One region of the Vibrio sp. V31_P5A7T61 genome, then DNA from elsewhere that is predicted to be linked to it. Evidence: predicted binding sites of a transcription regulator. Region 1 holds the regulator's gene; each other region holds the start of a gene.
The links. The regulator PurR, encoded in region 1, represses purine synthesis genes. The targets are predictions, from matches to a motif close to TNANGNAAACGTTTNCNTNA.
Positions count from the first base shown of each region.

Region 1 (2,275 bases):
GGCCAGCCACATGCCCCGTGCAATGAATGAATTTCAATCTGCAGGGCTAACGCCTATCCCTGCGCCGACAAATTATCTTGCCCAAACGAATATCAGCCAAGCTTGGGATAAATATATCCCGAGAGCGCTCTATTTAGAACAAACTGAGCGGTATTGGTATGAAACCATGGGGCTAATATGGCAAGCCATGCGCGATTGGGTGAGCCATGAACCCAAATTGAATGAATCATCGCCTGCCGTAGAGGGTGATTGATATTCTTGTTATAAGCGGCATCGTCGAAAAAGTGGTTTGGTGCACAACTTGATAAACATTGTGCACATTTAACATCAATTGGAAGGATTATGGGCCGAATTTGATTGCGAGTTACTGCGTTGCAGTCTAGAATCTTGCTGGTTATTAACAAGATTAAATGTAACCAATAGGCCGCTATTTAACAGCGGTTTTTGTGTTTTTATTACTTTTAGGCTGACGTTAGCCTATACCCGAAGAATGAGACGTTGTAAAAAGGCAGCATCGACAGTGCTTAAAACAAACCTCTCTCCTATCACGATCTCCTAACAGGGCGATTGCACTTTCGGGACATAACTACTGCTCTAGTTACCTAACGCCGAGCAGTCACCGACAGGATAATTTTATGGCTACGATTAAAGACGTTGCACGCCTAGCAGGCGTATCGACAACAACCGTATCTCATGTCATCAATAAAACACGTTTTGTGGCAGAAACCACTCAAGAAAAAGTCTTGGACGCGGTTAAACAGCTGAATTATGCACCAAGCGCCGTCGCACGCAGCTTAAAATGTAACACCACGCGTACGATCGGTATGTTGGTGACTCAATCCACCAATCTATTCTTTTCTGAAGTGATCGATGGTGTTGAAAGCTATTGCTATCGCCAAGGCTATACACTGATCCTCTGCAATACTGGTGGTATCTACGAGAAACAACGTGACTATATTCGTATGCTTGCTGAAAAGCGGGTCGACGGTATGTTGGTCATGTGCTCCGATTTAACGGAAGAGTTACTTGAGATGTTAGAGAGTCATCCCTCGATACCTAAAGTTATTATGGATTGGGGCCCGCAAACATCACAAGCCGATAAGATCATTGATAACTCTGAAGAAGGGGGTTATCTAGCAACGAAATATTTGATCGAAAATGGGCACACTGAAATTGCTTGTCTAAGTGGTCACTTTGTTAAAGCCGCCTGTCAAGAACGTATCGCAGGCTTTCGGCGTGCCATGGCAGAAGCCAACCTAACGGTAAAAGAAGATTGGATTTTAGAAGGCAATTTCGAATGCGATACTGCCGTTCTAGCCGCGGATAAAATCATTGCTATGGATACACGCCCGAGCGCGGTATTCTGCTTTAATGATACCATGGCATTAGGTCTGATCAGCCGTTTACAGCAACGTGGCATACGCGTGCCAGACGATATGTCAGTCATTGGTTATGATAATATTGAGTTAGCCGAATATTTCTCTCCGCCACTGACCACGGTCCATCAACCTAAACGCCGTGTTGGGAAAAATGCGTTTGAAATATTGTTGGAGCGCATCAAAGATAAAGAACACGAAAGACGTATTTTTGAAATGCACCCTGAAATCGTGGAACGTGACTCAGTCAAAAAACTCACCGCTAAATAGATAACCACTTCATTGACCCATTATTGAGCAAAAAAGACTTCAAACCCAATCGTAGCCTTAGCGCCACGATTGGGGGGCAATCTTTGCCTAATTCAAATCAAAATGAAACAAACATCATATAAACAATCACTGAGTGTGATATTTATTCAATGATTTGTTTATTTTATACATCCAAGTTATACTATTTTGTCAATAATGAAACGTGTCACGCACAGGGCAAACCATTTGAAAAGATGGGACGCAAAGCCTCCGGCCTAAACCATAGTGGTAGGTAGCGGGGTTGCCGATGACAAAATAGCTAAAACAAGCAGTCAACTCCCCCTATTATTATGCTTTTTGACGTTTTGCTATTTTCTCGGACCTGATTTTGCTGGCGAATTGCTTAATACACCGAGAATGACAGCATGGATAAACCGGTATTAAAAGATTCAATGCGGCTATTCGAACTGCTTGGCCAGGTCAAGTCGCGCTCAATGTTTGGTGGCTTCGGCATTTTTGTCGATGACACTATGTTCGCTTTAGTCGTCAACAATCAACTCCATCTTCGAGCTGACGATGAATCTGCTAAAGTTTTTACCGAAAGAGGCTATCTGCCCTACGTTTATAAAAAACGGGGCTTTCCTGTGGTA
Region 1 covers NZ_WXWI01000025.1:105,516-107,790, reverse strand. The annotation lists gene elyC (envelope biogenesis factor ElyC) at 1-253, shown strand, start outside; gene purR (HTH-type transcriptional repressor PurR) at 636-1,646, shown strand; cyclic di-GMP riboswitch class I at 1,852-1,934, shown strand; gene CAG58_RS05395 (TfoX/Sxy family DNA transformation protein) at 2,051-2,275, shown strand, end outside.

Region 2 (2,275 bases), on a different contig from region 1:
CAACAAAAACGTCAACTTGATAAGCTCTATCAAGAGTTTAAAAAACAACAACACCAACAGGCACATCACCAACATGACCAGACTTTTTCTTTGGCCTGCGCCCTACTCGGTTTTCACCCTCATCGATTACCCGATGAAAAAATCATCAAACAACGCTATAAACAACTGAGTAAAATCTATCATCCCGATCTGCAAGGCAGCGAAGAAGAGATGAAACGTCTCAACGGCGCGATGAAAATCATCAACCAAAGGTTAACTAAGCGTTAATAATTATAATAAACATATCGCAACCTCTTCTAAATAAATTAGAAAGCAAACGATTAGCATCGCAAAGCCAGTAACAGATACTTAACTTAATTACTGAGCATGTGCGATAATCTGCACAGATTAAACACCAAACAGAATAAGGTGGGGAGAAGTAATGTTTACTGTGATCGGAGTGTGCGATTGGTGCAAACTGTCAAACCAATTAACTAAGCATGAATATATTGACGGTAAAGCGCATTATTCTTGTCCAAATTGCCATGATCTGGCAAGAATGGACGTCAGGTTATTCAATCTTGATGAACTCGCCTCCCGTGAACGACAAATGCACCAAGCATCCTAACCTCGATAGAAGCGCCGCCAAGGCGCTTTATTGTTAAATAAATTCCCTTTTCATCTCTCATCTCAACAAACTGTAAATTTGATCACAAATTCACATCTTTCATCTACTCTCTCGTTCAAAAAACAACCGCTTATTTATCAATCATCTAGGATAAAAATGACGACTAAATGTCAGAAATGAACTAAAAACGAACACACTTACCACTTGATCATCATCCACGCCTCGACTACTGTATATATATACAGCATGTATATGAGGACAGTATTATGCTTAACACTACCTTCCATTATTCAGACACGATTTACGAGACTTGCACAGTCAATCACCACAGCGTACCACTGCTCAATTATCCTATGTTGTCTCGATTAGCTCAGCTATCCGAGCAACACCAATGGATTCTCTATACTGCACAATGCCCGCGTCCTCACTATCAACAATTAAGCATACACCGGATCCAGTGCCATAAAATTATTCATATGAAGGCTTCACGTTCAGGTTCTGAAATAGACATTGTGCTCAAAGCGATTCAATCAGGCAATGCCAGTGCTATTGTTGCTTCGGCAGGTATCGATAAAGCAAATCAACGCCGTTTACAACACATGGCGAAACAGCACCAATGTGAAGTTTTTTTCCTGAACAAAACCTCGCCGGTCTTTCATTAACGACAGTACCCCGAGCAGAGACTGAATCCATCAATAACCCACCAAGGCAAACGTTTGCTTTTTATATGGCGACAGAAAATAGTTCTGGTATGATGCGTGCCATAAACAAGACCCAATGGTCGGTTGACAAACCAGAGGGTCTTTCTTGTCAACGCTGTTTAATCCAGATAGGAATGTTTCATGAGTCTTGCTGATCAAGTTCTTGCCGTCAATGACGACCTCCCCATTCGTACCCACTTGCCTGTACATAGCGGTAAAGTCCGCTCGGTTTACTGGCTTACCGAACAAGACAGTCAGCGATTGATCCAAGAAAAAGGTTATCCGATTGCCAAAGATGCACCACTGGCAATTATGGTGATCAGCGATCGTATCTCTGCTTTTGATTGTATTTGGCATGCAGAAGGTGGATTAAAAGGCGTTCCCGGTAAAGGCGCGGCGCTCAATGCTATTTCTAACCATTGGTTTAGCCTTTTCAAACAACAAGGGTTAGCCGATAGTCACATCGTCGACATTCCTCACCCTTTAGTGTGGATAGTCCAAAAAGCCAAACCGATTAAAATCGAAGCGATCTGCCGCCAATACATCACTGGATCGATGTGGCGTGCTTACGCTAAAGGTGAACGCGAATTTTGTGGTATTGCTCTGCCTGATGGATTGGAAAAAGATAGCCTACTCCCTGAGCTACTGATCACGCCATCAACCAAAGGTATTTTAACTGGGATCCCTGGTATTCCTGAAGCCGATGATGTGAATATCACTCGACACGATATCGAACAGAATTTCGCTGCATTTAACTTTACTCATCCTGCTGATATTGATCATTACGAAACGCTCCTTAAACAGGGTTTTAGCGTGATTAGTGAAGCATTAAAAGCCATCGGGCAACAGTTTGTTGATACCAAATTTGAGTTTGGTTATGTTACCGATGCCAATGGACAAGAAAAACTGATTTATATGGATGAAGTTGGTACGCCCGACTCTTCGCGCATTTGGGACGCCGAATATT
Region 2 covers NZ_WXWI01000065.1:39,553-41,827, forward strand. The annotation lists gene CAG58_RS14720 (J domain-containing protein) at 1-267, shown strand, start outside; gene CAG58_RS14725 (hypothetical protein) at 422-607, shown strand; gene CAG58_RS14730 (SulA-like leucine-rich domain-containing protein) at 874-1,269, shown strand; gene CAG58_RS14735 (phosphoribosylaminoimidazolesuccinocarboxamide synthase) at 1,450-2,275, shown strand, end outside.
Region 2: CAG58_RS14735 (phosphoribosylaminoimidazolesuccinocarboxamide synthase) is a predicted target of PurR. The motif match lies at 1,312-1,331, and genes of this name have one in related genera.

Region 3 (2,275 bases), on a different contig from region 1:
AAAGGGCGAGAACAGCGCCAGCAGCACGGCGACGTTAAACGTAACGACAATACTGCTCGCTCTGCACGCCGTAATCCAACCCGGAAAGCCGGCACGCTGAGCTTGAAAAAATAGCAGACCTTGAAACATGATGAGGAGCCAAGGCTCCTCATCATGTTTGTATTATTTAGCGAATTAAAAAACGCCGTTATTTAGTACCAAAAATCTTATCGCCAGCATCTCCCAAACCAGGCACGATGTAGCCTTTGTCATTGAGTTTCTCATCAATGGCGGCGGTGTAAAGTTCAACATCTGGATGCACTTTTTTCAGTGCTTCAATGCCTTCTGGCGCTGCGACCAAGACTAGCACTTTTATTTGATTACATCCTTTCTCTTTTAGAAGATCAATCGTTGCAATCATCGAGCCACCAGTCGCCAACATAGGGTCAACCACCAGCGCAATACGCTCTTCAATGTTCGATGCCAGTTTATTAAAGTAAGGCACTGGCTCAAGTGTTTCTTCATCACGGTAGATGCCGACAACACTGATTCTTGCGCTAGGAATATGCTCTAGTACCCCATCCATCATACCAAGGCCCGCACGTAGAATCGGGACAACAGTGACCTTTTTACCTTTAATTTGATCAACAGCAACAGGACCATCCCAGCCTTCAATCGTCACTTTTTCTGTCTCAAAATCTGAAGTCGCTTCATAAGTTAATAAACTGGCAACCTCAGTCGCTAGCTCACGAAAACGTTTAGTGCTGATATCACCTTCTCGCATTAAACCCAGTTTATGTTTGACTAGAGGGTGTTTCACTTCAACAACTTTCATTTTCATCTCCGGCATAATTTAAATAAACTTTTCGATTATACACGCATTTCTACCTATTTTAAGCGTTTAAATCTGGATAAAAAAACTGACGCAAACGTTTTCCTTTTTGATTTAAGCCCTGTAGAATAGCGGCGTTTTCATATCCAATTAGATCGAGGACTTCCCCCGTGAGCGGTAACAACACTTCTCTTAGCTACAAAGATGCCGGTGTAGATATTGATGCAGGCAACGCACTGGTTGAACGAATTAAAGGCGCAGTAAAGCGTACTCGTCGTCCTGAAGTTATGGGTGGCCTTGGCGGCTTTGGTGCCCTGTGTGAACTTCCAAGTAAATACAAGCATCCGGTTTTGGTTTCTGGGACCGATGGCGTAGGGACAAAACTACGCTTAGCTTTGGATATGAAAAAACACGACACCATCGGCATCGATTTAGTGGCGATGTGCGTCAATGATTTGATCGTACAAGGTGCAGAACCGCTGTTTTTCCTTGATTACTATGCGACCGGAAAACTGGACGTCGATACAGCAGCGGATGTCGTCTCTGGGATTGCCGATGGCTGTGTCCAAGCGGGATGCGCGTTAATCGGCGGAGAAACAGCAGAGATGCCGGGAATGTACGAAGGCGAAGACTATGACGTCGCTGGGTTCTGTGTCGGTGTGGTTGAGAAAGAAGCGATTATCGATGGTTCCAAAGTGGCCGTGGGTGATGCACTCATCGCTGTCGGTTCCAGTGGTCCTCACTCTAATGGCTACTCACTGATCCGTAAAATTCTTGAAGTCTCGGGCGCTGATAAGAATGAACGATTGGCTGGTAAAACCATCGGTGAACATTTACTTGAACCAACCCGAATTTATATAAAATCTGGCTTAAAGCTGATTGCTGAACATGATATTCACGCCATTTCTCATATTACTGGCGGCGGTTTCTGGGAAAACATCCCACGAGTATTACCGCAAGGAACTAAAGCGGTGATTGATGGTAGCAGTTGGCAATGGCCAGCGATTTTCACTTGGCTACAAGAGAAAGGCAATGTAGCAACGCGTGAAATGTATCGTACGTTCAACTGTGGCGTCGGCTTAGTGATTGCCCTACCTCAAGCCCAAGCACAAGCGGCGGTTGAGCTGCTACAGCAAGAAGGTGAAACGGCATGGGTTATCGGTCAGATTGCTCAAGCACAAACCAATGAAGAGCAAGTAGAGATCAAATAATTCATGAAAAGTATTGTTGTTTTAGTTTCAGGAAATGGTTCTAATTTACAAGCGATCATCGATGCTTGTGAGACAAGTATCCATAATGGCAAAGTAACGGCTGTTTTTTCAAACAAAGCAACAGCATACGCTTTAGAGCGAGCGAAAAAAGCGGGAGCCGCAGCGCATTTTATTGATCCTAAGGCCTATGAAACTCGTGATGCATTTGACGCTGATTTAATGAAGTGGATGGATGAATATGCGCCAGATTTAG
Region 3 covers NZ_WXWI01000051.1:30,255-32,529, forward strand. The annotation lists gene rluF (23S rRNA pseudouridine(2604) synthase RluF) at 1-114, shown strand, start outside; gene upp (uracil phosphoribosyltransferase) at 188-814, opposite strand; gene purM (phosphoribosylformylglycinamidine cyclo-ligase) at 982-2,022, shown strand; gene purN (phosphoribosylglycinamide formyltransferase) at 2,026-2,275, shown strand, end outside.
Region 3: purM (phosphoribosylformylglycinamidine cyclo-ligase) is a predicted target of PurR. The motif match lies at 901-920, and genes of this name have one in related genera.